2 regions of the Pullulanibacillus sp. KACC 23026 genome follow, and region 1 is predicted to be linked to the other one. Evidence: riboswitches for the same ligand, from Rfam matches in the RefSeq annotation. Region 1 holds a riboswitch; the other holds the start of a gene.
What was found. A riboswitch is a leader RNA that binds a small molecule or an ion and turns the genes downstream of it on or off. The one in region 1 is predicted to bind cyclic di-AMP.
Positions count from the first base shown of each region.

Region 2: another riboswitch for cyclic di-AMP. It lies ahead of PU629_RS19380 (hypothetical protein); the one in region 1 lies ahead of PU629_RS18470 (potassium channel family protein).

Region 1 is NZ_CP119107.1:3,992,191-3,996,620, reverse strand. It holds gene PU629_RS18475 (TrkH family potassium uptake protein) at 289-1,614, opposite strand; gene PU629_RS18470 (potassium channel family protein) at 1,618-2,280, opposite strand; cyclic di-AMP (ydaO/yuaA leader) riboswitch at 2,445-2,610, opposite strand; gene PU629_RS18465 (sulfate permease) at 2,761-3,816, opposite strand; gene PU629_RS18460 (MGDG synthase family glycosyltransferase) at 4,149-4,430, shown strand, end outside.
Region 2 is NZ_CP119107.1:4,187,092-4,191,521, reverse strand. It holds gene PU629_RS19395 (spore germination protein) at 1-1,455, opposite strand, end outside; gene PU629_RS19390 (AAA family ATPase) at 1,830-1,982, shown strand; gene PU629_RS19385 (hypothetical protein) at 2,277-2,432, shown strand; cyclic di-AMP (ydaO/yuaA leader) riboswitch at 2,486-2,628, shown strand; gene PU629_RS19380 (hypothetical protein) at 2,764-3,039, shown strand; partial or broken gene PU629_RS22665 (IS5/IS1182 family transposase) at 3,094-3,235, shown strand; partial or broken gene PU629_RS19375 (transposase) at 3,240-3,380, opposite strand; partial or broken gene PU629_RS19370 (transposase) at 3,418-3,896, shown strand; gene PU629_RS19365 (leucine-rich repeat protein) at 4,374-4,430, opposite strand, start outside.

The DNA.
Region 1 (4,430 bases):
TCGGATAGCGTATTCTCGTTACGCTCAATCGAAATAGGCGTAACGACATTATCTTATTAGGGCAATTCGGTCCAGTTTAGAGTCGGATAGCGAATTCTCGTTACGCTCATCCGAAATAGGCGTAACGTCATTCCGTTATTTCGGCATTCCGGCCGAATTCGCGGCGGATAGCGAATTCTGGTTACGTCTAGCAAATTTTCGTGCAACGAGGGGATAAAAAATGGGATCAATAAAAGGGTTGCCATATAATCAGTATCTCTCTGATTTTTGGCAACCCTTTTCATGCAATCAGCCTGTAAGGATATTTTCTTTTGGGTAGCGAATGGGGGCATCGTTTTGTTTGGCAAACGATATGGCTAGTGTCAGCGGTCCTATTTTACCAACAAACATGACTAGAATAATAACGATTCGTCCAATCCAGGATAAGTGACTCGTCAGGCCCATAGTTAATCCAACCGTACCAAAAGCGGAAATGGTTTCGTATAGAATTTCAATAAAAGGCGCTTTTTCAGTAATGTTGAGAATGAAAACAGCGACAAATATTAACAAGAAGGCAAGAAAACTAACCACAAGTGAACGAATGACAATGGATGGCGGAATGGACCGCTTGAAAACAACAATCTCTGATTTTCCTCTTAGAAAACTAAGAACGCAGAGAAGAATGGCAATAAAGGTGGTTAATTTAATCCCACCACCAGTTGATCCGCTTCCTGACCCAACAAACATGAGCAGACACATCAAAAACAAAGATGATGGGTGCATGCTGCCGATATCAATCGTATTAAATCCTGCCGTTCGGGGGACGGTTCCCTGGAAGTAGGCCGCCCAAATTTTTTCCGGCAATGTTAGTTTTCCTAATGTATTTGGATTATGGTATTCCATTATGAATATTAAGAGGACTGATATGACGTTAATGACAAGTGTTCCGATCAGCATCAATTTGGTTTGCAGGCTCAGGTCTTTAAACCGTTTTTTTGTCCATAAATCAATTAGAACCGTAAAGCCTAACCCTCCAATAATGTATAATAATGAGATCACAATATTAACCGTCGGGTCCCCAACAAATTTAGTTAAGTTATCTGACCAAGTGGAAAAACCGGCGTTATTAAAGGCAGATATGGAATGAAAGATAGCGTTATAGATCCCGTTTCCCCATCCCATTGTCGGACCCCATCTTAAGGCTAAGAAGAAGGCGCCGATTGATTCGATGATTAGAGAATAGGTGAGTAAACGGCGGGCAAGATAGATGATGCCGCCAAGTTCTGTTTGGTTAATGGATTGCTGCATAAGAATCCGCTGTTTAAGCCCAATCTTTCGCCCGAGAAGGATAAAGATAAAGACAGCAAAAACCATGATTCCAAGACCGCCTGTTTGAATTAAGAGCAGGATGACGATCTGTCCAAAATAAGTGAAAGCTTCTCCCGTATCAACCACTGCAAGCCCTGTAACGGTCATGGCTGATGTCGAAGTGAAAAGGGCGTTTAAGAAGCTGATCCCATGTGTGGTTGAAAAGGGCAGCATTAAAAGAAGAGCGCCAATCAGAATAATTAAAAAATAGACAGAAGTAATAATTTGCGGCGGGCTGAGATTCATAACCTTCAATCGATTAAGCATAAATTAGACACCCTCTTTTTCGAAACGTTCAATGTCTCTATTATGTCCAATGACAACCAGAACATCATCCGCTTGAATCCGCTCATTAGCAGAAGGCGAAACTTTAATTTGGTCCTTTGTCTTAATCGCTACAATCGTACAGCCAAATTGGGCGCGCGTATCGAGTTCTACTAGAGATTGGTTGGCTACCTTTTTACTCGCAATCACCTCAACAATGCTAAACTCATCAGATAGCTCGATAAAATCTAATATCTTATCCGAAGTAATGTGATGGGCAATCCGCCTCGCCATGTCACGTTCAGGATGGATAATGCGGTCCGCTCCGATTTTCTCAAGAACGCGATGATGATAATCGTTTTGGGCTTTAACCCAAACATTTTTGACACCCATTTCTTTTAACAGAAGAGTTGTTAAAATGCTTTGTTGCAGGTTATCACCGAATGATACGATGACGTAATCGAAATTTCGAATTCCAATCGATTTTAAGACATTCTCCTCGGTTGTATTTCCTTGTACAGCATGAGTGGCAATCGACAGGTACTCTTCGACACGATCTGGGTCTACATCCACTGCCAGTACTTCAACACCATAGCTGTGCAGTTCAGATACTAAACTCCCGCCAAAACGTCCAAGACCAAATACTGCATATTGTGTGCGCTTATCCATAGTCGTCTCCTTGGTAAAAAAATAGCTTTACAAGATCCTTATTCATTCATTTGAAAGCCAGCTTATTTTAAAAAAGGTAATGGTATTTACCACCGTTTTGAGCCGTTGAAACCACGCCAAAAAACCACAGAGAAAGACTCTGTGGTCAACTGTCAGATCACATGGGTTTCTCTTAATACACGCTTACGAGGGTAGCTGTCGGATTCGGGACTATTAAGAGTATCCCTACCTTCTAAGCATCGAAGGATTCACCCCAAGTGATGTTCGTTTCATATCACAAAAATAATGGTTTCCCCGTTTTCAAAAAAAGAAATTAAGCGTTGCTTTCAATCACACTACTATGTTACTTTCCTCCCCCTGTTTTGTAAAGAGGAATTATAATAGATATGTGAAGCGAGGACTGAAACGCGGGGACGGTTCTCTCGTTTCTGAAACAGGAGAACCGTCCCCGCGTTTTTTTCGTCCCCGCGTTTTCGCATTTCATTTAATTAAGCTTTTTTTGGGGGAGAGGAAACTCATTAATCCAATTGTCATGACAAAGGCCCCAAAGACAATAATGACTTCATAGATATTTTGTTCGATAAGGGCTTCGACGAACAAGTAAGAGATGATCATCGAGGAGATCGGTGATGTAATCCATACTTTTATAATTCGTTTGACAATATCGGATTTCCAGATGTTGAGTCCATCTCTAGTCGTGCCAATCCCGAAAATAGCCATGGTTGTGGCTTGAGTCAGCGGTACGGGTAAGCCAAAAATAGAGGCGATGACGACAAGTGTACCGCTCGTCAGTGAGACCATACTGCCTTGCAGAAGGGAGAGCTTTGTTATTTTTTTGGCATTGGTGTCTAATACCTTTCCTCCAAGTGCAAAAGCACCTAATGCGACAAATAATCCACCCCAAAGAATGGCGGTCGATTTGTCGATTAGTCCTGCGCCGACCAATGGACCAACGGCATTTGCCACATTATTCATTCCCGCTGAAAAGGCTTCGTAACAGCCCGATAGGATCAATAGGACGATAAGAAATTGAGAGGCTTTCTTTGCATTTTTGAATGTGATCAGCCACTTCTCTATGTAAGGTGCCAGTTTCCCAAGAAGATAGGCACAACAAAAAGCTAAAAAGGGAAGGGCGATCCAAACGACCACAATGAAAAGAATATAGCTTCCATAAATGGCTTTGCTCGCTATTCCAACACCTACAACCGCGCCAACGGTTACTTCACTGGTCGAAAGGGGGATACCTAATAAATTAGCCAAAAATAAGGTCAGACAAGCCGACACTAAAATAATAATAGTTATTTGACTGGTAAGGACTGTGGAAGGAATGAGTCCTTTACCAATAGTCTTCACGACTTCCCCTCCGCCAAAGTAGGCACCAAGTAAGACGGATAGACTGGCAAGCAGCAAGGCGATCCATCTCTTTTTTATGGCTCCCGCTCCATAGGCGGCGCCCATTGAAGCTGCGGTACCGCTTGCACCAATATTTATAGCAAAAAACAGTGAAATGATAATAGCGATGGTCGTCAGTGTCACTGAGTATCCCTGCTTTCTAATTCCGAGTAAACCAATAAGGTTAATGATAATAAGATAGCATGAACGGAATTGAATGGCTAGAAAATAATCTTAAATGACAATAAATTAATTGAATCTTAATAATGGTCAAGCGTTAAATCGATTATAATGGACTACAAAGAAGACGCAGACATCCACTTTTTCCCTCGGCCTTTTCGCCTGGCTTAACTGTGGGAGAGTTTTAAGTGAATCTAAAGGAGAGACTGGCATCCTGAAATTTTTTTTTTAGGACAATGAACTTTATACTTATTTAGGCTGTCTTATTATAGAAGACAAAGCGAGGAGGTTAGTTCATGAAGAAGCCTACCGTCTTAATTTTGTATGCCAATTATGGGGCAGGGCACAAGAGGGCAGCTGACGCAATCGAAGAAAAGCTGAAATTGGCCACTGTTCACCATAGGGATGCGATGATTATTCACAAAACCGATTTTCTTGGCCAAGCCTTTCCTCTAATTGACCAATTTATGAGGAAATTATATATACAGTCCTTTCATTGGGCTAAACCATTTTATAAGAAGTTGTATTACCAAACAAAAGACTTACCTATCGATTCTTCGGTCACGTCCCTTTTTACC
Region 2 (4,430 bases), 190 kb from region 1:
TAGTTTACCCCATGGAATCCGGAAGATCACATCTCGAAAAAACGACATTCGGAAAGGCGCTAACGGTTCCATATAGTTTTGTCCAAAAGACTTTAAATTTACCAGATGTATGAGCAGTGCAATCAATCCCGCGCTTATACCATAAAAGCCGAACATCGATGACAGCAGAAGAAACGGATATTTTAACAAGCGGAAGGTCCAGTTGATTGTAATATGCGGAATTAGAAAGGAAGATATTCCGCAAACGGAGACGACAATAACTACCGGAGCCGACACAATTCCTGCCTGAATGGCAGCTTGACCGAGAATCAAAGCGCCAATTATGCCGATCGATTGGCCGACCATTCTCGGCATACGCAGAGTAGCCTCCCTTACTACTTCAAACATGATCTCCATTGTAAATACTTCAACCACAATTGGAAAAGGAACCTGTTCTTCCGATGCGGTGATGGTCAGGGCTAGATCGGTCGGAATCATTTCAGTATGGAAAGAGGTGAAAGCTACGAATAAGCCCGGAAGCAAAAAGGTGATCATTGTGAAAAAAAATCGCATCCAACGCATGAAAATAGCTGCATATACACCGGAATAATAATCATCCACCGTTTGCAACTGTGCCCAGAAATTAGTCGGAGCCACAAGTGCTTTGGAGGTTCCGTTCATCAAGATGAGGACTTTACCTTCGAGCAACGACGATGCTGCAGTATCCGGACGTTCTGTAGTCAACAGTCGTGGGAATAGGAAATACGGTGTATCGGAAATCAACTCAGCCAAATTTCCTGTGTCTTGAATACTGTCCACTTTAACGTTGCTCAACCGTCTCTTGGTTTCCTGTATTAATGAATCCGGAGCGACGTTTTGCAAATATAGCATAGCGACAGGAGTATTAGTCATTGTCCCGATGGTCATGCTTTCAACTTTAAGAGCAGGAGAACGAATAATCTGGCGGATTAACACAATATTTATATCTAATTTTTCAATAAAAGAGATGTAGGTGCCCCGCAATGAGACTTCTGTTTTCGGTTCTTCGAGTGAACGTTGAATTGAATTGCCGATGTCCAAAATAAGAGCAATCGGGCATTCATCCATAAAGAAAGCCACTTTGCCGTCTGCGATATGTTGAATCGCTTCTCGTAATTTATGTACTGTCATAATTTTTTCAAGAGAAATCCGTTCGCTTTTCAATTGCTGCATTAATTCTAAATGTTTCTCCTTATTTTTTCGGAGGGTGTGTGGAAGCGGAGAAGGCTGTTTCTCTTGAGATCTTTCCATGATAGGCCGTATTAAGAAGTTATTTAACTGTTCAGTGTCGACAAGCCCGGAAAAAAAAGCCACGAAACAAGGAATCTCGGATAACTGAATTTTCTTGATGACAAAGTCAGTACAATTATTGAAAGTTTGATTTAGTTCCGATTCGTTTTTTTCAATTGAATTGTATATTTCGTTTTCAATTGTCATAATTACCAAGCCTCTTCAACCAGATTAAATGTTAGTTTGATGTAGTACTGCTGTAAATATGTATGAATTGAAAAAAATATAACGGGAAAACACTAAAAATGCATAGTTTATTTGTGGAAGTATAGGTTTATCTCTGTTGATATAAAATATCAATTTTATTAAAATCAAAAAAGTAAAAAGGGCGGGCGGACCTGCAAGAAATTCAAGCCAGGTTATCAATTTAATTTATAGAAATGCAGAGTTGGTTACTTTTCAATGTTGATTTATTATTTATTAGTTTTTTACCTAAAATTTGGATGTTTTTATATTTTTTTGTAGAAGTTTAATGATGTAAATTATAAAAACATAAGGGGCTTTTTGTGTAAATTTCAAAATTGAGTGTAAGGAACTATAGAAATTTTGGTGAAAAGGGGTTCTCAATACCACTAAAACCATTTACTACAATTATTGGAGAAAATAATATTGGTAAGTCTAACCTTATTGATTGCATAGGGATTGGTGTTAAGCCAGGATATTACTATGTTTAAAAAAAGATTTATATAAACTCAAAAACGAAAGACAACTTTAAGCATTCTATTGTAGAAATAATTGAAGACGAGAATATTAATGCGGATAAAATAAAGTTTCCTGAGGTAGGGATTGAATTAATATTAGAAGATCTTGATGAAGATCAACTTGCTGTTGTTGGAGATTGGTTTTACGAGAAAACATTTACTAAAGTCAAAATAACATATTGGTTTAAACCAAGGGCTGGCTTTAAAAGACAGGATTGGCTCGAAAGAAAAGTTTTCAAATTAAGGGAAATAGCAAGGGAAGGTAAAGTGGAAAAGGAAGAACTATATAATCATGTTGAATTCCCTATCGATCAATATGAATATGTAATATTTGACGAAAATACCAAATTAGCTTTCAGGGTTATTGGACATCCAAATCAAGATTTGAGTGTGAAAAACTTAGTTGATTACTATTTGAAATGAAAAATTAGTTCTTTACAGTTTGACTACTTCGGAGTAACATCAACGACATAAGTAAATAAACAATGCCTAGTCTCATACGAGAACGGAGGACCCAATTTCTCTTGGGGTTAATTCTACAATTTTGTAGAAGGGATGTATTCTTCTTCTTTGCCATCCTACCCGTCAGCTAACTTCGTCGGCCAAAGTAAAGGAGGTAACGAACCACCTAATTTTAGGTGTTTTTTTGTTTTTTAAACGTTTAAAGAGGCAGGTAAATAAAGGAATAGTTAATTTTTAAGTAAAAGCCAAAAATAAGTTATCGGTAATTTTATTTATAGGGAGGAGAATCTTCGTGATTCAATCTCATATACATATAATTGAATTTTTCCTGATTATTCTTTCCGTTTTAGGGCTATGGTTTGCCATATCAAACTTTTTTAGTATTAAGCGTGTATTAATCGGTCGCCCTATGAGAACAGAGGAATTAAATGCCCAGCATAATAAATTAATTTGGTTTATAGCCCTTCCAATTCTTTCGGCTGATTTATATTCATCCGTTGCCTATGGACCTGAATCGGGGATTACAGAGCTTATTGGCCTCGGTCCAAGTGTTAAGTGGATCAATTGACGGCCATGCCAAATGGACTTTTCGGCAAAGCATTTAACCGTTGGTCCTGAAGCCATGCTGAAAAAGCCTTTTACTCCGGATAAATTTGAAAAGGAAGCGGCCAAGGAAATTAAAGAAAGCACAACAGATCCTGAGAGTGGGTATTATGTGAAGGATGAACGAACCAAGCAGTTTGTTTATTCTTTCCATACGGCAGCTGCAATGGCAGGTGTCTTGTATCCAGCATCAGCGGCTACAACCTTAGGTTTACCATGCTTTTCTATGACTTGTTCAACCAAATCTTCAAAGATTGCACTATCATGTGTGTTCCCCGGGGTGACAATCGTACCTAACACAAAGCCATTTCGATAACACTATCTCTTTACGAATGACATGACACCTGCATTACCTTATACACGCCCCAAAACCAAAGAAGGTTATATGCGCAAGACAGAGTATGTCTACGACGAATATTATGATGCCTATATTTGTCCGCAAGGGCAGATGCTCCCCTATTCAACCACGACGAAGGAAGGCTACCGCCAATATTTTTCAAACCCTATGGAGTGTCAATCCTGTCCTCTACTTTCTTCCTGTACCCAAAGTATGGAGCATAAGAAATTGATTCAACGACATGTTTGGGAACCTTATCTAGAGGAAGCCGATCACCTTCGTCACACGCAAGAAAATAAGCACATCTATGCCAAACGCAAAGAATCCATTGAACGCGTGTTTGCCGATGCCAAAGAAAAGCATGGTATGCGATGGACAACCCAAGAGGGTTAAAAAAATTGGCCATGCAAGCGATGCTTACTTTCGCTGCCATAAATTTGAAGAAAATGGCCAATTGGACCTGGGTAAGTCCAGAATTGGCCTAAAATAGGCGACATAAAGGATGACAAAAGGCACTTCACAAAAATGAAGCGCCTTTTGTCTACAATCTGGGTCAGCAAAATTGGCTGACCTTCTCATCAAAGGCTACACACATTAAGATTATAGAGCAATATACTACAAAATTCCTCAAATATATTATTTAGCGAGATATAAATTAAGGAAATCTAATTTAAAAACTCTAATGCCAAATATCCACCCATTAGGCAAGATGTTACAAATAGTGACCTTAACAAAATTTTGTTTGTTGTCAGCGGATCATAGTTATTCGCGTAATAATAATCTTTTGATCCATGATATACTAATATACTTATAATTTTTAACAGGTTAAATATACAAAGTGACATTACAAAAAACAAAGGAATCAAAATTAAAAATTGAACTAATAGCGGTAAAATCATTATTTTAATTAGAATGTCATAAACCCAATTAATACGACTCACCTCTTTTAACTATAATATATCCTATTTAGTTCTTGTATCAGAGGATTTATTAAGAAAATAATTCGTAGTATCAGTTAG